3 regions of the Microbacterium deferens genome follow, and region 2 is predicted to be linked to each of the others. Evidence: predicted binding sites of a transcription regulator. Region 2 holds the regulator's gene; each other region holds the start of a gene.
The links. Region 2 encodes LexA, which represses DNA repair genes until DNA is damaged. Its sites were predicted from a motif close to TCGAACANNTGTTCGA; they were not measured.
Positions count from the first base shown of each region.

Region 1: ABTU82_RS06525 (HNH endonuclease signature motif containing protein) is a predicted target of LexA. The motif match lies at 2,878-2,893, and genes of this name have one in related genera.
Region 3: ABTU82_RS12745 (HNH endonuclease signature motif containing protein) is a predicted target of LexA. The motif match lies at 1,622-1,637, and genes of this name have one in related genera.

Region 1 is NZ_JBEUWT010000001.1:1,361,728-1,369,452, reverse strand. It holds gene ABTU82_RS06535 (primary-amine oxidase) at 1-778, shown strand, start outside; gene ABTU82_RS06530 (hypothetical protein) at 778-1,284, shown strand; gene ABTU82_RS06525 (HNH endonuclease signature motif containing protein) at 1,473-2,867, opposite strand; gene ABTU82_RS06520 (GntR family transcriptional regulator) at 2,979-3,686, opposite strand; gene ABTU82_RS06515 (PDR/VanB family oxidoreductase) at 3,830-4,774, shown strand; gene ABTU82_RS06510 (Rieske 2Fe-2S domain-containing protein) at 4,812-6,149, shown strand; gene ABTU82_RS06505 (glutamine synthetase family protein) at 6,142-7,671, shown strand; gene ABTU82_RS06500 (aldehyde dehydrogenase family protein) at 7,697-7,725, shown strand, end outside.
Region 2 is NZ_JBEUWT010000004.1:22,209-29,933, reverse strand. It holds gene ABTU82_RS13930 (class I SAM-dependent methyltransferase) at 1-7, opposite strand, end outside; gene hflX (GTPase HflX) at 111-1,628, shown strand; gene ABTU82_RS13920 (S9 family peptidase) at 1,694-3,613, opposite strand; gene lexA (transcriptional repressor LexA) at 3,646-4,323, opposite strand; gene ABTU82_RS13910 (LysM peptidoglycan-binding domain-containing protein) at 4,591-4,947, shown strand; gene ABTU82_RS13905 (histidinol-phosphate transaminase) at 4,968-6,053, shown strand; gene hisB (imidazoleglycerol-phosphate dehydratase HisB) at 6,050-6,658, shown strand; gene hisH (imidazole glycerol phosphate synthase subunit HisH) at 6,655-7,305, shown strand; gene priA (bifunctional 1-(5-phosphoribosyl)-5-((5-phosphoribosylamino)methylideneamino)imidazole-4-carboxamide isomerase/phosphoribosylanthranilate isomerase PriA) at 7,351-7,725, shown strand, end outside.
Region 3 is NZ_JBEUWT010000003.1:112,972-120,696, forward strand. It holds gene ABTU82_RS12740 (LuxR C-terminal-related transcriptional regulator) at 1-6, shown strand, start outside; gene ABTU82_RS12745 (HNH endonuclease signature motif containing protein) at 205-1,611, opposite strand; gene ABTU82_RS12750 (MFS transporter) at 1,764-2,912, opposite strand; gene ABTU82_RS12755 (TetR/AcrR family transcriptional regulator) at 2,936-3,493, shown strand; gene ABTU82_RS12760 (GNAT family N-acetyltransferase) at 3,498-3,971, opposite strand; gene ABTU82_RS12765 (hypothetical protein) at 4,308-5,375, shown strand; gene ABTU82_RS12770 (hypothetical protein) at 5,391-5,792, opposite strand; gene ABTU82_RS12775 (HNH endonuclease signature motif containing protein) at 5,995-7,476, opposite strand; gene ABTU82_RS12780 (DEAD/DEAH box helicase family protein) at 7,566-7,725, opposite strand, start outside.

The DNA.
Region 1 (7,725 bases), on a different contig from region 2:
CAAGATGCCCCCGTTCGGACGCATGGTGAGTCCGAACGTGCAGGCTCCGACCCACCAGCATTACTTCGCCATCCGTCTCGACACCGCCGTCGACGGTCCGCTGAACCGCCTCGTCGAGGTGCACGCCGAGGTCGAGGAGGACGACGAGCTGAACCCGTGGGGGAACGCGGTGAAGATGGTGTCGGAGACCATCTCGTCGGAGAAGGATGCGGCGCGCCTGGCGGATGCGTCGCGCGCCCTGCACTGGCGGATCGAGAACACGGAGAACATCAACCGCTTCGGCGAGTCGACGGCGTACCGCCTGTCGGTGCTCAACACCACGCGCCTGTTCGCCAAGCCCGGGAGCGTCGTGGCGCGCAAGGCGCCGTTCGTCGGCAAGCACCTGTGGGCCACCGCGTACGACGCCTCGGAGCGGTTCATCGCGGGGGAGTACCCGAACCAGGCCCCGCTCGAGGCCGAGGGCATCACGGCCTGGCAGCAGGCCGACCGCCCGCTCGACGGGGCTGAGCTCGTGGTGTGGCCGATCGTCGGTGTGCACCACTACCCGAAGCCCGAGGAGTGGCCGATCATGCCGGCTCACAAGATCGGCCTGCGCCTGGAGCCCGACGGCTTCTTCGTGCGCAACCCGTCGCTCGACGTTCCGCCGTCCGAGGAGGCCGCCTGTCACGCGCCCTCGGGTGGGCACGGTCACGATGGGCACGGTCACGACCATGACGGTCACGCCCACGTGCATCACGGCAGCGACGACCCGCACGCAGACCACCACGATCACCACTGATGCCGGCGGAACTGCTGCACGCGGGAGCGTTGGGGGCCGCCGGCCTCGGAACCTGCTGCGTCGCCCTCGACCGCCCGCGACCGCGGCTGCGAGAGCTGTCGCTGTCGATCGTGATGTTCCTCGCGATGCTCGACGTCGTCACCGCCGCGCACCTCGTGCCGGTGGTCGGGTGGAGTGCGCTGACGGTCGCCCTGGCGATGGCGCTCGGGGCGAGGCGGCGACGTTCGGCCGAGCCCTCGGCGGTCGTGGGGATGCGCGTGCACTCCGCGATCGGTGCCATCCTCATGGCGGGGCTCATGCTCGCGATGTCGGGTGGGCCGGTCGCGACCAGCGGGTCGCACCACGGCGGTTCGGCGGTCTCGCTCGTGCTGCCGCTGGTCGCCGCGACCGCCGTGTACGCGGCGTGGTCGGCGACGCGTCTGCATCACGCCCATCTGCTCGAGCGGGTGCAGTACGTCAGCATGGCGATCTCGCTCCTCCTCCTCGCGGGCGCGGCCGTCGGCTGAGCCGGGAGTTCGCGCGTTTCGCTGCGCGATGCGCCGGGCGAGGGCGCATGCCCGGCGTCGGCCTTGGGCCGTCGCCCCGCCCGCTCGACGCATCGCCCCGCTCGACGCATCGCTCCGCTCGCGCTCGAGGCGCGGTCCGCCCCGGGGTTGTCGAAGGGTCGCGGGGGCGCGGGTCAGGAGGGCGCGGGTCAGAAGGGTGCGGTGTCTTCGGGTGAGCGGTCGTCGTCGGGTGCGGGTCTGAAGACCGGGACTTTCCGTTCGGGTCGCACCACGAATCGTCTCCCGCCGGGGGATTTCCATTCGAGTGCTCCGCCGCTGTCGGGGATCTGTCTCACGCACCACCCGCCGTGATGCTTGATCGTGTGATGCCCGACGCAGAGGGGGCCGAGGTTCGTGAGTTCGGTGGTGCCGCCGTGTTCCCAGGCGAGTTGGTGGTCGATCTGACACCTTCGGGCAGGGGTTCCGCATCCGGGGGCCATACAGGTCGCCGCCCGCCATTCCACGAGTCGTCGTAACGCCGCCGGGGTGCGGTACTGGTCACGCCCGACGGAGAGCACCATCCCCGTCTCGGGGTGGGTGAGCACCCGCATCCACCCATCCGCGCCACCGCAGAGTTCCCGGGCCTGCTCGATGGGGATCGGCCCCACCCCCTCCACCACCGCCGGGGCCGTGTTCGCGTGCTCGTCATCGAGCAGCGACAACACCGGCACGGTCACCGCAACCGTCGCGCGGATCCCTCGCGCCGCATCGGGGTGGGCGGGCACGTCCCCATCGACAAGAAGATCGACCATGACGTCCGCACGCAACTCGTCGAGAGAACGCTCCTCGCCCTCCTGGGCGCCGAGGGCGTGTGCGATCGCCGTTGCGCGGTGCTGAATTGCGTGGGCCTTCACGGCGGAGGTGTAGAGCATCACCCAACTCATCCCGTCCTCCGCCGGCTGCACCACCACCCGCCGCTCCCGCACCGCTTCCGCGTGCCGCTCGCTGAGCGTCGCGGCCCGCACCGTGTCGACGAGCTTCCGCAGCAACCGGCGGAACGACCCCAACGCGTGCGACGTGGCGAGGTCGACGGCCAGCGGCACCACCTGATCCCGCAACTCCGGCTCGACAGTGTCGACCAGCTCGACGAACACATCCGCGTGCCGCTCCGTCGTCCGCGCATGCGAAAGCGCGTCGAGCATCGCCGGGTATCGGTTGACGAGACCATCCGCGGTAGCCAGCATCCGTTCCGCGATGTGCTCGGTCACCTGCAGCACCGTCGCAAGCTCGAGCCGCAGGGACCGCATCACGATCTCCGTCGTCTTCCCCCGGAACACCGCCGCCTCGGCCACCGCCTCCCGCCGCAACCCCTCGACCCGCTCGAACCGTTGCGCGGCGAACACCGACATCAACGTCGACACATCCGCCACCGCATCCAACCCATCACGACCCGCCGCGACCGGATCACCGTCCGCATCGAACCATTCCAGCTCCTCGAACCACTCGCGCTCGTCGGGCCACTCCGAGCCCGCAACGTCCGCCGGAAAAGCAACGGCATCACGCCGCGCCTCACCGCCAGTCGGGGTGCCGTCGTTCTCGAGCATGCCTACATGTTAGAACAAACGTACGACACTGGACGGAAGTCGTGCCGCACTGTGGAAAACTCCCGCGCGCCCGCCGTCGTTGGCCCCACACGCGCGGAGCGGCAGGCGGTGTCAGCCGGTGAAGACGGTCGAGCTGCGGCGCTCGTACCAGCGCGCGAGCTGCTCTCCGGCGCCGTGCACGTGGGCGCGCATCTGTGCGCCGGCGGCCTCGGCGTCGCCGCGCTCGATGGCCTCGATGATGCGCAGGTGCTCCTGGTAGTTCTCCTCGCGATGGCGCTCGTCGTTGACGAGCAGCTGTGCGGAGACGTTGCGGGGGAAGGTCTCGTTGATCTCGGCGATCGCGCGTCCGAGCCGCGCGTTGGCCGACGCGAGCACGATCGTGTTGTGGAAGACGTCGTTCTCCTGCCGACTGTCCAGGGCGCGCGCCGGGGCGCCGCCCTCGACCGAGCGGTCGTACATCTCCTGGTTCGCGACGCGGAGTCTGTCGAGGTCGGCGTGCGAGATGCGGCTGACGGCGCGCGCGGCGGCGAGGGCTTCGAGCTCGGCGCGCACCTCGTAGGCCTCGCGCACCTCCCACGGGGCGGGGACCCGAACGACAGCGCCGCGGTTGGGGACCACATCGATCAGTCCGCCGGTCTGCAGCTGGCGGAGCGCCTCGCGCACCGGGGTGCGGCTGACGCCGAAATCGCTCGCGAGCTCGGCCTGCCGCAGCTGCGCTCCGATGGGGATGTCGCCGTTCATGATGCGCGCTCGGATCTTCGCCGCGATCTCGTCGACGAGAGCGTGAGCGGAAGACGCTTCGATCGTCTCATCAGCCATTCAGGTGTGTCTCCTCACCGACGCAGATGGTGCTGCGGCACCCCGGAACGATAACAGAACTCCTCTATATGGACCCCGATCCGAACGGAACGTCGCCCAGGCAAGTAATATTGGATCCATACTCATGATGTTAGGATCCACGTATGTCAGGGCTGGAAGTGATGACGGACATCCGCGTCCGGGTGCGCGGGCTCGCCCGTGAGGCCGAGGGTGTGCTGTCGGTGGAGCTCGAACCCCTCGGCGAAGCGCTCCCTTCCTGGACCCCCGGCGCACACATCGACCTCGTCGTACCCGGCGCGCCCGTGCGGCAGTACTCGCTCTGCGGCGACCCGTCCGCGCCGCGCTACCGCATCGCCGTGTTGCGTGAGAGCGATAGTCGCGGCGGATCCCGAGCCGTCCACGAACGACTGCGGCCGGGGGATGAGATCGTCGTCCGCGAGCCGCGCAACCATTTCGTGCTGGAGCCCGCCGCGCAGTACCTCTTCATCGCCGGCGGCATCGGCATCACGCCCCTGCTGCCCATGGTGCGTCAGGCCCAGGCGGCGGGAGCCCGCTGGCGGCTGCTCTACCTCGGCGGTTCGCGCGAGCGCATGCCGTTCCTCGACGAGCTCTCGGGCCTCGGCGGAGACGTCACCGTCGTCGCCCGCGACGAGGGGACCCGGGCCGACCTGATCGCCGAGGTCGCCGCATCCCCCGACGCGCTCGTGTACGCCTGCGGTCCGGAACGGATGCTGACGGCCCTGGCCGATGCGGTGCCGGACGCCGACGCCCGGCTCCGGCTCGAGTACTTCTCAGCTCCCGAGATCGCGTACGAGCCTGGTGGGCCGTTCCGCATCCGCCTCGATCGCAGCGGTCTCGAGCTCGAGGTGACCCCGGAGGAGTCCATCCTCGAGGTCATGCGCGGCGCCGGCGTGGAGGTGCTGTCCGACTGCGAGGAGGGCATCTGCGGCAGCTGCGAGACCCGCGTCGTCGAGGGGGAGCCCGAGCACCGCGACTTCGTCCTCACCGCGCAGGAGAAGGCGAACGGCGACTGCCTGATGGTCTGCGTCTCCCGCGCCTCGTGTCCACTGCTCGTCCTCGACGCCTGATACTCACCGACCGAAACGCACTGAAGGAGCGCACCGCATGCTCAAGCAGGAAGACAACGAGAAGATCACTCGATCGGGGCCCGGCACTCCGCTCGGCAACCTGCTGCGTTCGTACTGGCAGCCGGCCGCCCTGGTGTCGGAGATGCCGGGCGAACGTCCGGTGAAGCAGGTGCGCATCATGAGCGAAGACCTCGTGCTGTTCAAGAAGCGGGAGGGGTGGGGGCTGATCAGCCGCTATTGCGCCCATCGGGGGGTCGACCTGTCGTACGGGCGCCTCGAGGAGGACGGCATTCGCTGCCTCTACCACGGGTGGCTCTACAACGGCGAGGGGCGGTGCGTCGAGCAGCCCGCCGAGCCCGACCACAGTCAGTTCCTCGGCAAGGTGCGCATCGCCAACTACCCGTGCGTCGAGCGCAACGGCATCATCTTCACGTACATGGGCGCGGGTGACCCGCCGCCGTTCCCGCACTACGACTGCTTCGTCGCCCCGGAGGAGTACACGTTCGCTTTCAAGGGGCTGTGGGAGTGCAACTGGCTCCAGGGCCTCGAGGGCGGCATCGACCCCAGCCACGTGTCGTTCCTTCACCGCTTCATCGAAGAGGACCCGCGCGAGATGTACGGCCAGCAGTTCGCCGAGGAGGTCGAGGGTACGGGCAAGAAACTGTCGATGCTCGTCGGTGAGAGCTACCGCCCCGACATCGAGGTCGAGAACGCCGAGCACGGCCTGCGCGTCTACGCCCTGCGTCAGCTGACCGAGGACATCAAGCACGTGCGTGTGACGAACCTCATGTTCCCCAACGCGTTCGTCGTCCCCTTCGGCAACTCGAAGGTGTTCACGCAGTGGCACGTACCGATCGACGACGAGACCTCGTACTGGTACATGATCTTCTACGACTTCGCCGAGCCCACCGACAAGGAGACCCTCCTGCAGCAGCGGCTCGAGGGCGTGAGCCTCCCCGAGTACCGGCCCCTGCGAAACCGCAGCAACAACTGGGGCTTCGACCCCGTCGAGCAGAAGGAGCTCACCTACACCGGCATGGGTCTCGACATCAACGTCCACGACCAGTGGGCGGTGGAGAGCATGGGAGCCATCCAAGACCGCACCGTCGAGCGCCTGGGCGTCTCGGATCGCGCCGTGAGCGCGAACCGTCGCCTGCTCCTGCGCGCGATCGAGGCCTTCGCCGCCGGGGCGCGCACCCCGTCGCATCCGCTCAGCGAGACCGAGGCGACCGAGCTGACAGGACCCATCGCCATGGACACGATCGCCGCGAACGACGCCTGGCAGACCCGCTGGGTCGAGCGCGAGCAGGAGCGCCGCGACGCCTCGCCGTGGGCGGGCCCGCTCGCCACCGCGGAAGCCACCGTCGATGCGTGAGCGCAACGTCGACGAGCGTCCCGTCTCCGAGAACGGCGGGGGCGTCTCGGCGCGGCCCATGCTCGCCGCCGAGCGCGACGGCTTCATCTCTCGCCACGACCTCTGGAGCGAGGCGCAGTACGCGGCTGCGGGCCAGATGCGCCGGGTCATGGATGAGATCGGCATCGAGATGGTGCGGTTCTCGTTCGTCGACCAGCACGGCATCCTGCGCGGGAAGACCATCACCCGGGCCGGCGTCGCCGCTGCGATGCGCTCGGGCCTGACGGTGCCGAGTTCGCTCCTGCTGAAAGACACCTCGGGCCAGTCGGTCTTCTCGGTCTTCTCCGCCGACACCGGGGTGGGCGTCGACGGCTTCAGCGGAGCGGGCGACATCGTGCTCGTGCCCGACCCCGAGACCTTCCGCGTGCTGCCGTGGACCGAGAACACCGCCTGGATCCTCTGCGATCTCCGCTTCCCCGACGGCGCGCCCGTGCCGTTCTGCACGCGGTCGATCCTGCGCACCGAGCTCGCCACGCTCGCCTCGCGCGGGTACGGCATGACGGTGGGCGCCGAGCTGGAGTTCCACGTCTTCCGGCTCTCCGACGAAGAGCTCGCCACCGCGCACGTCGCCGCCCCCGGGCGTCCGGGGGACGCGATGGTCTGCGCACCCACGACGCGCGGGGCGCAGCTGCTGCACGAGGAGTCGCTCGACGCGATGCAGCCCCTGGTCGACGCGCTCTACCGCACCCTGACCCTTCTTGACCTCCCGCTGCGCTCGATCGAGCTGGAGTTCGGGCACAGCCAGTTCGAGATCACGATGGAGGCGGGGGATGCTGCGCGGATCGCCGATGCGATCGTGCTGTGCCGCATGGCGGTGCGCCGCGTCGCCCGCGGCCTCGGCTACCACGCGACGTTCATGTCGCGCCCCCAGGGTGTCGAGGGCGCCTCGACAGGCTGGCATCTGCACCAGTCGCTCTACGAGCTGTCGACGGGGGCTGCAGCCTTCGTCCCCGAGACGGAAGGGACGACCCTGAGTCTCGTGGGGTCGGCGTACCTCGCCGGGCTCCTCGCCCACGCGCCCGCCGCGGCGGCCTTCACCACACCGACCGTCAACGGGTACAAGCGGTACCAGCCGTTCTCGCTCGCACCCGACCGCGTGGCCTGGGGCATCGACAACAAGGGCGCGATGATCCGCGCGGTCGGCGGGGTGGGAGATCCCGCGACCCGGCTCGAGAACCGCTCCGGCGAGCCCGCGGCGAACCCGTACCTCTACATCGCGTCGCAGCTGATCAGCGGGATGGACGGCATGGAGCGCGGACTCGTGCCGCCCGCCCCCACCCTCGATCCGTACCGCACCGAGGCGCCGGCGCTGCCCGCGTCGCTCGGCGACGCCGTCGCCGCGCTCGTCGACGACCCCGCGTTCCGGTCGGCTCTGGGCGAGACGGTGGTGCACTGGTACGCGACGATCAAACGCGCCGAGTTCGACCGGTACCTCCGACACGTCTCCGACTGGGAGCAGCGCGAATACTTCGGGATCCTGTGATCCCGCGCCGAGGAAGAGAGCACGCATGAGCATCAGATCCCGTGTCGGCACCCT
Region 2 (7,725 bases):
TCCCCATGCGGAGAGCGTATCGGAGAGATCGTCCTCCCGACGGGAGGATTAGAGTTTATGGATGCTGCGGCCCCGGCCTTCGGCCGAGGGCGGCGCGATGGAAGGAACAGATGACAGACACCACAATCCCCCAGAGCGCGGATGAGATGCCGGTCGACCCGGTGGATCGAGTGCTCGCGCGCGCCGAAGCGCACTCCGGGGTGCGTGTGTTCGGAGCAGCCCAGGCGCTCCAGGACGACAGAACCGTTTCGTACGGTGACACCGACGGCGACCAGTGGGACCGCGAGGACCGCGCCGCCCTGCGCCGCGTGGTCGGTCTGTCCACCGAGCTCGAAGACGTCACCGAGGTCGAGTACCGACAGTTGCGCCTCGAGAACGTCGTTCTCGTCGGCGTGCACCCGCAAGGACAGCAGGAAGAGGCCGAGAACTCGCTGCGCGAGCTGTCCGCCCTCGCGGAGACCGCGGGCGCGGTCGTTCTCGACGGCGTGCTGCAGCGGCGTCCGAACCCCGACCCCGCGACCTACATCGGCAGTGGGAAGGCGCAGGAGCTGCGCGACATCGTCGCGTCGGTCGGCGCCGACACGGTCATCGTCGACACCGAGCTCGCACCCAGCCAGCGGCGCGCGCTCGAGGACGTCGTCAAGGTGAAGGTCATCGACCGCACCACCGTCATCCTCGACATCTTCAGCCAGCACGCCAAGAGCCGCGAGGGCAAGGCGCAGGTCGAACTCGCCCAGCTCGAGTACCTCCTTCCGCGCCTGCGCGGCTGGGGTGACTCGATGAGCCGCCAGGCCGGTGGCCAGGTCGGTGCCGGCGGTGCCGGTATGGGGTCTCGTGGTCCGGGTGAGACGAAGATCGAGCTCGATCGCCGGCGCATCCGCACCAAGATGGCCGTGCTGCGCCGCCAGATCCGCGACTTCGCGCCCGCGCGCGAAGCGAAGCGGGCCGAGCGCAAGCGCAACACCATTCCGGCCGTCGCGATCACGGGATACACCAACGCGGGCAAGTCGAGCCTCCTGAACCGTCTGACTCGCGCCGGTGTCCTCGTGGAGAACGCGCTGTTCGCCACGCTCGACACGTCCGTGCGCCGCTCCGAGACCGCAGACGGGCGCGTGTACACGCTGACCGACACCGTCGGTTTCGTACGCAACCTCCCGCACCAGCTGGTCGAGGCGTTCCGTTCCACGCTCGAGGAGGTCGGCGACGCCGACGTCATCGTGCACGTGGTGGATGGCTCGCACCCCGACCCCGCCGCGCAGCTCGCGACGGTTCGCGATGTCATGGGCGACGTCGGTGCGCGATCGACACGCGAGATCGTCGTCTTCAACAAGGCGGATCTCATCGATGCCGACTCGCGTCTCGTGCTGCGCGGCCTCGAGTCCTCCGCGCTGTTCGTGTCCTCGCGTACCGGCGAGGGAATCGACGAGCTGCGCGCGGTGATCGAGGAGGCCCTGCCTCTGCCCGCCGTGGAGGTGCGCGCCGTGGTGCCGTACGACCGCGGTGATCTGGTCTCCGCGGCGCACGAGAGCGGCATCATCGTCTCGCAGGAGCACCAGGCCGAAGGAACATTCCTGCACGCCCACGTCGGGGCGAAGCTGGCCTCCGACCTGCAGCCGTTCCTGGCCTGACCTCTCCGCAGCATCCGTCTCCGCAGCATCCGTCTGTGCCGGGGCCGGATGCTGCGGACGAGTCGTCAGTCGAGAGTGAGCTCGGGCACGTCGGGCGTGTCGAATCCGAAGGCCGCACCGAGGAACGCCAGTTCGCTCTCGAGAGCGTGGACGATCGTTTCGGCGGTGCGGAAGCCGTGCCCCTCGCCGTCGTACAGGACGTACGCGTGCGGGACCCCTCGCGCGACGAGGGCATCGCGGATGGCCTCGGCCTGCGCGGGCGGTACGACGGCGTCTTCCGACCCCTGGAGGATGAGCATCGGCACACGGAATCGGTCGGCCGACGTCAGCGGTGAGCGCTCGATGTAGAGCGGCTCGGCCTCGGGGAGCGGGCCGATGAGGCCGTCGAGATAGCGCGCTTCGAAGTCGTGCGTGTCGGCGGCGAGGGCACGGGCGTCCCCGACGCCGTACCGCGAGATACCGGCCGCGAAGACGTCGGTGCGGACGAGGGCCGACAGCACCGTCCATCCGCCGGCGGAGCCGCCCTCGATCGCGATCCGCGACGGGTCGGCGAGCCCGTCGTCGCTGAGAGCGGTCGCGGCGGCGGCCACGTCGTCGACGTCGACGACGCCCCACTGCCCGCGAAGGCGATCGCGGTAGGGGCGTCCGTAGCCGGTCGAACCGCCGTAGTTGACGTCGAGCACACCGATTCCGCGGCTTGTGAAGTACGCGATCTTGGCCGACGCCGCAGGACCCACGTGCGACGTCGGACCCCCGTGCACCAGCACGAGGTACGGCGGCTTCTCATCCGCCGGGGCGGTCACCTCGGGATTCGTCGGCGGGTAGGCGAAGGCATGCACCGGCCCGTGGGGTCCGGGGGCGGTGATCGACCGCGCGGTCGGGAACCACTCCGGGCCCGGGCCGTTCGAGCCGCCGGCGAGGCGTTCCACCGTCGGAGCACCGAGATCGCTCGCGTCGACGAGCCAGAGACCGGCGCCGCCCGAGGCGGTCGCACCCGAGACGAGCGCGCGCGTCGTCGAGACGTCCTCGACGGCAGCGCCGGCGACGATCGGTACCGGCAGCGGGTCGACCCGGTCGCCGTCGACCATGACGAGTTCGTCGGCCCCGTTCGTGCGGACCGCGACGAGGCGACCGTCGTCGAGCGCTCCGAACCAGCGCGTACCGAGCACCCAGAGCGCGCCGCCGGTGTCGGCGTCTGCCGGAGCCAGGGCGACGGGCGCGGCGTCGCCGTCTGCACGCCAGAGGTTCCACCGTCCGGTCGGGTCATCGGAGTAGGTCACCTCGTTCGGGGCCGTCCACACCGGCTGCAGCGCGGCCGTGCCGCGGGCGTTGATCGTCCGCGGAGCGGATGCGCGGCCGTCGACGATCTCGGCGATGCGCAGCTGCGTGCGATCCCAGGGCATGTCGGGGTGGTTCCACGCGACCCAGGCCAGACGCGCGCCGTCGGGAGAGATCGCGGGTTGCGCGACGAAGTCGGTGCCGCCCGCCACGCTCACGAGGCGATCGGCATCGTCGGCGGCCGACCCGTCGAGCGGGATCCGCACGATGTCGCGAGCGGGTACCGGGGCTCCTTCGTGGCGTTCGCGGACGGCCAGCAGCGTCCCTGCGCCCCACGTGAGTCCCGCGAATCGCGCGGAGGGGTCATCGGGGGTGAGCGGGCGCGGGCGACCGCCGGGCGTGAGTGCCCACACGCGTTGGTCGGATTTCTCGGAGAAGACCAGCTCGCCGTCGGCGGCCGTCCACGCACCGCCTCCGTACTCGTGGACGCGCGAGCGCGCGCTGAGCGGAGCGGGGAGTAGATCGTCGATCGATCCGTCGGGTCGCCGGCGCAGGACCGTCGTTCGTCCGCCCTCGGAGGGCATCGTCTGACCCCACCAGATGTCGTCGCCGACGAAACGTGCTCCGTCGGTGCGCGGAGACGCAGCGGCGACAGACGTCGCACGGAAGGGGGAGGGCCAGGAACCGTAGGGGAGCGGGGAATCCATCCCCTCACCCTAGGGCGGGGGTCGGACGGGGATCAGACGGCCCGCAGCACCGCCACGACCTTGCCGAGGACGACGGCGTCGTCGCCGAGGATCGGCTCGAAGGCGCTGTTGCGCGGGAGGAGCCAGGTGTGGCCGTCGCGTCGGCGGAACGTCTTCACCGTGGCCTCGTCATCGAGCATCGCCGCGACGATCTCGCCGTTCTCGGCGTTCTGCTGCGAACGCACGACCACCCAGTCGCCGTCGCAGATGGCGGCGTCGATCATCGACTCGCCCGAGACCTTCAGCATGAACAGATCGCCCTTGCCCACGAGCTGTCGGGGCAGGGGGAAGATCTCATCCACCTGCTGGTCGGCGGTGATGGGAACTCCGGCGGCGATGCGCCCGACGAGGGGGACGAGCGCGGCGTCGCCCACGGCCGGGGCGTTGTCGGCGGGGTTCTCGACCGACGTGCCGGGGAGGTCGATCAGCACTTCCATCGCGCGCGTCTTGCCGGGGTCGCGACGGAGGTAGCCGCTCAATTCGAGCTGGTTGAGCTGGTGCGTGACGCTGGAGAGCGATTTGAGTCCGACCGCGTCGCCGATCTCTCGCATGCTGGGCGGGTACCCGTGACGGCTGATCGAGCGCTGGATCACTTCGAGGATCGCCATCTGCTTGTCGCTCAGGCTCTTGCGGCGGCGGGTCTGCGGTTTATCCCGGGCGCCGGACGGCATCGCGTCGCTCATTCTGGCTGCTCCCTCTCGCGCCCGAGGGGCGCCGGTCTTCGAATGTCGGAGGTCCGTGATGGTGTCTCCCTGTCGAAACCGTATACGGATTCGCACGCACTCAGCGGCTGCCTGCCGCGTGTCGCGTTCGATCCATCTCCGAGAAGAACGGTGTTGACACCCTGACTGTATCGAAGATAGATTCGGAAGAGAGCTTCGCATCCGGTACTCCGGCCCGAGCGCCGGATGCGAATCTCTCACCTGAGGAGGAACCCCATGACCAGCATCGGCATCGCCCCCGTCGTCCCGACCACGCGTCTTCGTCTGACTGCGCGCGGTCGCCGGGTGCTCACCGGTCTCGCCGCGTTCCCGTTCGTGGTGGCCATCGCCGTCGCGGCGATCAGCGGCGGTTCTGCGCTGGCATCCCGCGATGCGGGTGCGCCAGCGGGCACGTTCACCGAGGTCACCGTCATGGCCGGTGAGTCGCTCTGGGGCATCGCCCAGGAGGTCGCGCCGTCCGCCGATCCGCGCGACGTGGTCGACGCGATCGTGCGACTGAACGCCCTCGATGGGGTGGAGCTCTCCGCGGGCCAGCGGCTCGCCATTCCTGCGGAGTACTCCTCGGCCCCCTGAGCCCGCCCTACCATCGAAGGGTGACCACGAGGCTCGATGACCTTCCGCTCCGCGACGATCTGCGCGGAATGAAACCCTACGGTGCGCCCCAGGCGGCGTTGCCGGTAGCTCTGAACGTGAACGAGAACACGCATCCGGTGCCCGACGACGTCGCCGGTGACATCCTCGACGCGGTGGCACGTGCCCTGCGCGATGTGAACCGTTACCCCGACCGCGAGTTCACCGCACTTCGCGAAGCGTTCGCCGACTACCTGGGCGAGGGGCTCACTCGCGAGCAGATCTGGGCCGGTAACGGGTCGAACGAGGTACTTCAGCACCTGCTGCAGGCCTTCGCGGGGCCCGGTCGCACCGCCTTCTCGTTCGATCCGACGTATTCGATGTACCCGCTGCTCACGCGAGGCACGGGCGCCCGATGGGTGTCGGGTGCGCGGTCGCACGACTACACCGTGTCGGCCGCCTCGGCGGCCGAGCAGATCTCGGAGGTGCGCCCTGACGTGACCTTCCTCTGCGCGCCGAACAACCCAACCGGAACCCCGATGTCGCTCGACGTGATCGAGGCCGCCTATGACGCGACCGAGGGCATCGTCATCGTCGACGAGGCGTATCAGGAGTTCGCCCCGCACGACGCGCCCTCGGCGGTCAGCCTCCTCCCCGGGCGAGAGCGCCTGGTCGTGTCTCGCACGATGAGCAAGGCCTTCGCCTTCGCGGGAGCACGGGTCGGATACCTCGCGGCCGATCCCGCGCTGATCGACGCCTTACGACTCGTACGGCTGCCGTATCACCTGAGTGCGCTCACCCAGGCGGCGGCGACGGCGGCTCTCGGACACGCCGCCACGATGCTCGGCATGGTCGACGAGATCGTGTCGCAGCGCGACCGGATCTCCGCGACCGTCGAAGCCCTCGGATATCAGGCGCACGAGTCGTGGACGAACTTCGTGCTGTTCGGGGGCGTATCAGACCCGGCAGCGACCTGGCAGGCGTTGTACGACCGTGGAGTGCTGATCCGTGACATCGGCATCCCTCACCACCTGCGGGTCACGGCAGGGACGGCCGACGAGACGACCGCGTTCCTCGACGCACTGGCCTCGGTAGGATCGGGCTCATGACCGGCCCCTCCCGAACCGCCTCGATCCGCCGCGCGACCAGCGAGTCGAGCGTCGAGCTGGAGCTCAACCTCGACGGCTCGGGCAAGAGCTCGATCGACACGTCGGTTCCCTTCTTCGACCACATGCTGACGGCGTTCGCGAAGCACTCGCTGACCGATCTCACCGTCCGCGCGGCGGGTGACACGCACATCGACGCCCACCACACCGTCGAGGACGTGTCGATCGTGCTCGGCACGGCGATCCGCGAGGCCCTCGGCGACAAGGCCGGCATCTCGCGGTACGGCGATGCCCTGGTGCCGCTCGACGAGGCCCTCGCTCAGGCGGTCGTCGACATCAGCGGACGCCCTTACCTCGTGCACTCGGGTGAACCCGACGGTTTCGAGCAGCACCTCATCGGAGGGCACTTCACAGGCTCGCTGGTTCGCCACACGTTCGAGGCGATCGCGTTCAACGGCGCCCTCACTGTGCACGTCCGCGTTCTGGGCGGCCGTGACCCTCACCACATCGCGGAGGCGGAGTACAAGGCGTTCGCGCGTGCATTCCGCCAGGCGAAGGCGTTTGACCGCCTGGTCGACGGCATCCCGAGCACGAAGGGCGCCCTGTGAGCTCGCGTCCCGTCGTCGCGGTGCTCGACTACGGATCGGGCAACGTCCACTCCGCCGTCAAGGCTCTGGTGGCAGCCGGTGCCGACGCGCGCCTCACTCGTGATCGCGATCTCGTGCTGGAGGCCGACGGCCTGGTCGTGCCCGGGGTCGGCGCCTTCGAGGCCGTCATGGGGGCGCTGCGCGCTCACCGCGGGGGCGATCTGATCGATCGGCGCCTCGCCGGAGGCCGCCCCGTGCTCGGTATCTGTGTCGGTATGCAGGTGCTGTTCGAGCGGGGCGTCGAGCGCGGCGTCGACAGCGAGGGGTTGGGGGAGTGGCCGGGTGCCGTGACCCAGCTCGAGGCGCCTGTCCTGCCGCACATGGGGTGGAACACCGTTCGCCCCGATGCGGGGTCGCGCCTGTTCGCCGGCATCGAGAACGAGCGCTTCTACTTCGTGCACTCGTACGCCGCCCAGCGCTGGGAACTCGACGTGCAGCCGCCTTTCCCGGCGCCGTCGCTGACGTGGTGCGACTACGGCGAGCCGTTCCTCGCCGCGGTCGAGAACGGTCCGCTGGCCGCAACGCAGTTCCACCCCGAGAAATCGGGGGATGCGGGCATCCGCCTGCTCGCCAATTGGATCGACGGCCTCGGCGCCGCTACTGTCTAACCTCGTGCCACAGCGAGCGACCGGCGTCCGCGTGCACGAGGAGCCATGAACGATTTCGCGTCAACACCCGAGCTGATCCTCCTCCCCGCTGTCGATGTCGCAGGCGGCAAGGCCGTGCGGCTGACGCAGGGCGAGGCGGGTACCGAGACGAACTACGGCGATCCGGTCGATGCGGCCGCCGACTTCGCACGCCAGGGCGCGGGCTGGATCCATCTGGTCGACCTCGATGCGGCCTTCGGGCGCGGCAACAACACCGCGGTGATGCGTCGAGTCATCAAGCAGGTGCGCGGCGTCCAGGTGGAGCTCTCCGGGGGCATCCGAGACGACCGCTCGCTCGAGGCCGCTCTCGACAGCGGCGCCAGCCGCATCAACCTCGGTACCGCGGCGCTGGAGAACCCCGAGTGGGCCGCCGACGTCATC
Region 3 (7,725 bases), on a different contig from region 2:
GCCTGACCGGGCGCGGAATGCGCCGAGCTCGCCGCAGCGCCGCGGAACGAAGCAGGAGCCGCGGGCCAGGAGGGCGCAGGCCAGGAGGGCGCAGGCCAGGAGGGCGCAGGCCAGAACGGCGCTGGTCAGGAGGGCACTGGCCCGCAGGGCACTGGCCCGCAGGGCACTGGCTGCACGGGCGGGGGCGCGGTCAGAGGGCGCAGGTCAGAAGGGTGCGGTGGCTTCGGATGTGCGGTCGTCGTCGGGTGCGGGCCGGAAGACGGGGACTTTCCGTTCCGGTCGCACCACGAATCGTCTCCCGCCCGGGGACAGCCATTCGAGTGCTCCCCCGCTGTCGGGGATCTGTCTCACGCACCACCCGCCGTGATGCTTGATGGTGTGGTGCCCGACGCACAGTGGGCCGAGGTTCGATAGTTCGGTGGTGCCACCGTGTTCCCACGCGAGTTGATGGTCGATCTGACACCTTCGGGCGGGTGTTCCGCATCCGGGAGCCATACAGGTCGCCGCCCGCCACTCCACCAGACGTCGTAACGCCGCCGGGGTGCGGTACTGGTCACGCCCGACGGAGAGCACCATCCCCGTCTCCGGGTGGGTCAGCACCCGCATCCACCCGTCTGCGCCGCCGCAGAGTTCCCGGGCCTGGTCGATGGGGATCGGCCCGACCCCCTCCACCACCGCCGGCACCGTGTTCGCGTGCTCGTCATCGAGCAGCGACAACACCGGCACCGTGACGGCCACGGCCGCGCGGATTCCGCGCGCCGCGTCGGGGTGGGCGGGCACGTCCCCATCGACGAGAAGGTCGACCAAGACGTCCGCACGCAACTCGTCCAGAGAACGCTCCTCGCCCTCCTGGTCGCCGAGGGCGTGTGCGATCGCGGTCGCGCGGTGCTGGATCGCGTGGGCCTTCACCGCGGAGGTGTAGAGCATCACCCAACTCATCCCGTCCTCCGCCGGCTGCACCACCACCCGCCGCTCCCGCACCGCTTCCGCATGCCGTTCGCTGAGCGTCGCCGCCCGCACCGTGTCGACGAGCTTCCGCAGCAACCGGCGGAACGACCCCAGCGCGTGCGACGTGGCGAGGTCGACGGCGAGCGGCACCACCTGATCCCGCAACTCCGGCTCCACCTGGTCGACCAACTCGACGAACACGTCGGCGTGCCGCTCCGTGGTGCGGGCGTGGGAGAGGGCGTCGAGCATCGCCGGGTATCGGTTGACGAGGCCGTCGGAGGTCGCCAGCATCCGTTCCGCGATGTGCTCGGTGACCTGCAACACCGTCGCGAGCTCGAGCCGCAGGGACCGCATCACGATCTCCGTCGTCTTCCCCCGGAACACCGCCGCCTCGGCCATCGCCTCCCGACGCAACCCCTCGACCCGCTCGAACCGTTGCGCGGCGAACACCGACATCAACGTCGACACATCCGCCACCGCATCCAGGCCATCACGACCCGCCGCGACCGGATCACCGTCGACGTCGATCCACTCCCGCTCCTCAGGCCATGCGTCGTCGAGCCCGTCGCCGGTCGCCCACGACTCACCCGCACCGTGCACCGGGAGCGCATCGGCATCGCGGAGCGCCTCACCGCCGGAGGGGCTTTCATAGCTGTTGCGCATGCCTACATACTAGAACATACCTACGACACTCCACGGAAATCGGGCCCCCTGTGGACAAGTCATCGAAGGATCGCGGGCACCCCGCCACAACGAGCGCTGCAGCGGCTCCGGTGGCACCGAGCGCGACGGGACGAAACACCGCCCGGCGCGCTTCACCCGCGCACCCGCGGCCGCGCACCGACCGCCGGAACGAGCGCCACCGCCGAGACCGCAGCCGCCAGTACGAAGGCGACCGGGTAGCCCGCCGCGGGAATCACGCCACCCACGACAGCCGCCCCGAGCGCCTGACCCAGGATCAGCGTCACGAACAACAACGCCGTCCCGGCCGGCGCGCGGGGCGCGTCGATCTGCGCGGTCCACGCGATCAGCACGCCGCTCCCGGCCGTGTAGCCCCAGCCGAACGCGGCGAAGGCGACGAGCGCCCACCCTCCCCCGGCGAGCACTGCGGCCGTCGCGAACGCGACCACGATCGCAGTCACGATCCACGCGACGGGCGGCTCCAGCCTCTCCATCCACCGCGCAGTGACGATCACGAGTGTGCCGCCGACGCCGAGCGAGATCCACGCGGCCATCGATGCGCCCGACGAGGTTCCCGACGCGACGAGCATCGTGCGCCCGTAGGTCCAGACGGCGGCGGATCCCGCGCCGAACAGCAGCGCCGCGAGCAGCACGCGGCGATGGGCGACGAACCACGGCAAGGCCGGGAACGTGGGCGGCACCGCAGCATCCGCCCCTCCCCGCGCGGCCCCGAGCACACCTACGGCGGCAAGCGCGGTCACGACGGCGGCGACGACCCACGCGAGGCGCCAATCGGGCGCGAGCAGCAGTGCGAGCGCGCCGGCGAGGACGACTCCCGGACCGGTTCCGGCGTTCACGATGGCCTGGCCGCGCGGCGACCGCGAAGTCGCGGGATCGCGCTGGAGCACCGCGACCAGGGCCGGCGAGGCGAGACCTGCTCCCGCCGAGCTCGCGATCGCGAACACGGCGAAAACGAGCGAGACGGGCGCGACAGCCATGCCGAGGGCGCCGATGGATGCTGCGACAGCCGCCGCGATCACGAGCGCTCGCGCGTGTCGCGCGGCCGAGAGGAATCCGACCACGGCCCCGACGCAGTAGACGACCGACGCACCCGCCGAGACGACGCCCGCCGCGGCGACGTCGAGCCCGAGGTCGGCCTGCACGTCGGGCAGGAAGAGTCCGTAGGCCATTCGCACCAGGCCATAGGTGGCAGCGATCAGTCCGGCACCGGCCGCGACGAGCGGCACGGACGAACTCGTTCGTAACAAAAACGCTCGTTTCACTTTCGCGAGTCTAGGGTGCTGTCATGGCTTTGCGCACCCGCACCGAGACGAAACTGCTCGACGCGGCAGACGAGCTGTTCTTCACGCGCGGCATCGCCGCGACCCCGATCGACGCCGTACTCGAACGCGCGGGAGTGTCGGCCGCGACGCTGTATCGCGGATATGCGAGCAAAGACGCCCTCGTCGCCGCCGCCCTCGAACGGCGCCACGCGATATGGATCGAGACGTGGGACGCCGCCGTCGCCGCGCAGACGACCGACGAAGGCCGGCTGCTCGCGATCTTCGACGCGCTCGACGCCTTCCGGTCGCAGCCTGCGGGCTCGCGCTGGTGCGCCTTCCTCGGCAGCGCCGCAGAGTATGCCGACACCCCACCCGAGGTCGACGCGGCGATCCACCGCGACACCGATTCGATGCGCGGGCGTCTGACCGACCTCGCGGCCGCCGTCGACCCCGCACGCGCGGCGGCGTTGGCCGATCAGCTGGTGCTCGTGGTCACCGGCGACCTCGCGATGCGCTTGCGCTCCCCCGCACACACGAGCAGCGTTGCGCGCGGCATCGCGGCGGCGCTCGTCGCGGGCTAGGTCGTCAGGATGCTGCGGCGAGCGCCGTCAGCGCGTCGCCGGTGAGGCGCTGCGTCGTCCACTCGTCCATGGGGGCGGCCGAGATCGAGCGGTAGAAGGCGATCGCCGGGGCGTTCCAGTCGAGGACGGTCCACTCCAGGCGAGAGTAGCCGCGGTCGACGCAGACCTCGGCGAGCGAGGAGATGAGCGCCTTCCCGTAGCCTCGGCCTCGCTGCGCGTCGTCGACGTAGAGGTCTTCGAGCCAGATGCCGTGGCGTCCGGTCCACGTCGAGTAGGTCAGGAACCACAGTGCGATGCCGACGATCTGGCCGTCGCGTTCGACGACGTGACCGAACGCTTTCGGGTCATCGCCGAAAAGGGTCGCGGTCAGCGCGCCGACGGTGTTCTCCACAGCATCCGGTTCTCGTTCGTAGTCGGCGAGCGCCTGAATGCAGGCCAGAATGCCGGCTTCGTCGCCCGGACGGGCGGTGCGGAGAATGGCGGAGTCGTCGAGCGTGCGCGGGTTCACCCCTCGAGCGTAGAGGTGAGAAGGCCGGACCGCCGTAAAGGGGCGACGGTCCGGCCGGTCATCTCGCCCTCGCGGCGTGGCGGCGTTCTAGCCGAGCCAGCCGAGAAGGATGGCGCGCAAGTTCTTGAGGTATTTCAGCGCTTTGAGTGCTTCGTACATCTGTGACTCCTTCGTCGGTTGAGCGCAGGCTACGCCCGCCGCGACTCCCGGGGAATGGCGAACGCGATTTCCCCGTACTGGGTTCAGGAACCCCCTCCTTTCCCGGTATTTCGCGCCGGTGCGGCACCGACCCGCCATACTCGCGACATGAGTGCTCTCGGGGTGGGCCGGGCGGTACATCGCCGGTGGGTGGCGGTCACGGCGATGGCCGTATCTGCGACGATCGCGGGGGTGACGGGGGCCGCCGCCATCGCTGCTGACGAACCCGTGGCGCCGTGGTCGCGGGTCACCTCTCTGCAGGGCGACATCGACCTGAGGGCGGGCGACGTCGAGGTGCTCAAGACCAGCGTCTCGAGCCCCGCGCACCTTCTCACCTTCCCGTTCACCGACATCAACCTCATCCAGGGCGGTGGGGCGGAGTCGGTGGTCGACACCACTGTGCTGCGCGTGACGGCGGATGGCACGACGTGGACGGTGCTCCCCTTCACCAACGAGAGCACGGCGTTCATTCGCGCCGACGGCATTCTCGTGAGCATGCTCGGCAATCTGATCTACGACGGCTGGGCGCAGTCGTCGGCGACCTGCCCGATGCGCGAGAGCGCCGCCCCCAACGCCCAGGCCACGGGTATCGTCGCGGGGTTGAGCGCCTACGTCGGTCCGACGCAGCGCGTGTGGGAGTTCGACAAGAAGGCGCCCTACCTCGATCTCGGTCGCGGGGGTGCTGTCGCCACCCCCGACGCGATCCTGCATATCCGTCTCGAGAGTGTCACCGTGCCGGGCACCGAGACCGCGTCGGCGTGGGTGCTGCTGACCGTCGATCTGCGCGGGAGTCTCCCCGATGACGGCCCCGTCGACCAGCGGATCGCGACCGTGAAGCTCGCCACGTCGGAGGTCGCGTGCGTCGCGGCCGCTCCGGGTGCCGGCGGACCCGGGGTGGGGTCGCCCGGTGCGTCGCCCGAGCCTGTTCCGGGCGAGCCCGTTCCGGGTGAGCCGGTTCCGGGTGAGCCTGCTCCGGGTGAGCCGGTGGTGACGGCGCCGGGCGAGCCGGTCGTGACCACGCCGGTCGCCCCGCTGCAGCATCCGGCTGCGGTGTCTTCTGCTCCCCGGGCGACACTCGCCGAGTCGGGGAGCGACTTCCCCGTCGGGCTGGCCTTCGCCGGCGCCGTTCTGGCGGTGCTGGGCATCGGGATGCTGCGTCTCAGGCGTCGCGCCTGACGGTCGCATTCTCAGTCACGGCAGCGGAACGGTGACCGTCGGAGCCTCGGATGCGTTGTCGCAGCCCGGCCCGTTCGGCGCGTCGGTACCCGTCCACGTCACAGCGACGTCGACCCGTGCGATCTCGGTGCCGCCGGCGTCTCGCGCGACGACGGTGAGCTCGCCGGGTGTCTGGGTGAACGTCTGCACCTCCCACTGCCCCCCGCCGAGACCGCGGGCTTCGGTCAGCGCGTCACCGGCGCACTCCCCCGCCACGCACCATTCCAGATCGTCGACCGCCGCTGCTCCGGCACCGGCGACCTCGAGCGTGAGGGTGTTGACGTATCCGATCTCCGTGCACGCCCTCGGCATCGCCGAGCATCCGCTCACGACGGTGACGCAGGCCGTCATGGCGAGCAGCATCCCGGTTCGTCTCACGCGTCCATCCTCTCGAATGTGCGGATGTTTCGCCCCGCGTTGGCGGTCGCTCCGCTGACACTCCCGTCCCCTCACTCGCGCGCACCGGCACTCCCATCCCCCTCACTCGCCCGCACCGACACTCCCGTCCCCCTCACTCGCGCGCACCGGCACTCCCGTCCCCCGACGCGCGCGCATCCACCGCCCATTTTCGACCCCCGCCTCACTCCCGCGCCCACTGGCCCGCGAAGCGACGCGGTGAGGCAGATCGCAAGCGTTCCGGGGGCACCGTCTTTCCCGTTGCGGGGTCGGGCGGTTTATGGAGCCAGTACGAGTCGTCACCGGTCACGGTGTCTCGCTCACGTGTAATCCGCCACCCGAGGTTGTGACAGCGCAGATGGCAGTTGCGGCACAGCGGAACGCCGTCGTCTACGTCGGTCTTGCCGTGATGCTCCCACCAGTGATCGATGTGGTGGTACTCGCACCACGAGGGAGGCGCCGTGCAGGACGGGCCGATGCATCCGCCCTCCCGTATCGCGATGGCGGTGCGCTGCTTCGCGGAGAAAAGCCGTCGCTCGCGCCCGAGATCCAAAGGACGACCGTTCTGGTCGATCGAGACGGCGAGCGATCCCGCATCGCATAGGTGCTTCTCGATCACCCCTCCGGGAAGCGCCTGCCCTCCGTCTTCCAGATGGCCCACGCCCGTCACCCGCATCTCACCGCGTTCGCCCGCATCGGCGATCGCTGAGGCTTCGACCACGATGCGCACACCCGGCTGCCGGTCTCCGAACGCCCGCTGGGGGTCTGCTGCGGCGCCGGCGCGCAGCACCGCGATGAGCGTGTCGTACTGCAGCTGTTCGTTCGTGCGCTCGTCGGCCGCAGCATCCGCTGCCTTCTGCTTCGCCCCTTCGCCCACGAACCGGGGACCCCGGCGCGGACGCAACGCCGCGTTCATGATGGCGTGCACCCATGCGGCTGCTTCGTCGTCGAAAGATATGCGCGCCTGATGCTGACCGGCCTCGTCGATCCACGTGCGCAGCGAACGCGCCGCGAACCGCTCTTCGAAGCGCAGGGTCACCCCGACCGGGTCGAGCCGGTCGCGGGCGGTGCGGGCGTCGGCTCTGAGTTGCTCGACCGGCACCGTGTGCGCCTCCTCGAGCAGGATCTCGACGGCCTGCGCCCACGCCTGGGGCAGGAACTGCGGATCGAGTTCGGGATACCGCTCGACCGGTGGCGCCCCCAACCCCGTGCGAATGGCGCGATACTGCGGCGACGCGATACTGCCCCTCTCGAGCGCGTCGCTCAGCATCCGTTCCCACGTCGGGACAGCGGGAACCGCACTGTCGAGACCAGCGGAGGGAGACGTGTCTGTGACCGCCGCCAGCTCTTCGCCCGTCTTCATGGCACGGGTCACCTCGGCTTTCGATTGGCCGGTGATGGTCTGCACGAGAGAGCCGACGGTGCGATGGCCTTTGCGCTGAGCGAGTCCGTCGTACCCGCGGTCGCGCTCCGACCGGCGCGCAGCCTCGGCCGCGAGCGCTGCGAGCACCAGATCGGCCGCATTGCGTACCTCGGCGATGTCACGCATGGCCCGCAGAAGCACCTCTTCGTCGACAGCGGCGACGTCTGCTCCGCCCAGCGACTCAGCGATCCGCCCCGAGGCGACGGTGAGCCGCTCGGTGGTCGTAGTCGCTATCTGAACCATAGAACAAATGTACTAAGGACCTCCGACATCGGCCCGTCCACGAACATCGCGACGCCGTCAGCTCGCCGACACGAGAGCCGGACCCCGTCCTACCGCCACTCCTCGCGGGTGCGCGCAGCCGAAGTGCCTCCCCCGCCGCGTCGCGCGACGGCCATCAGCGCGAGCTGAGCGGGGCTGTCCACGGCGTGCAGCACGCACGCGCCGACCTCGCGCTCCCACAGGGCGGCGAACGCCTCTGCGTCTTCGCGG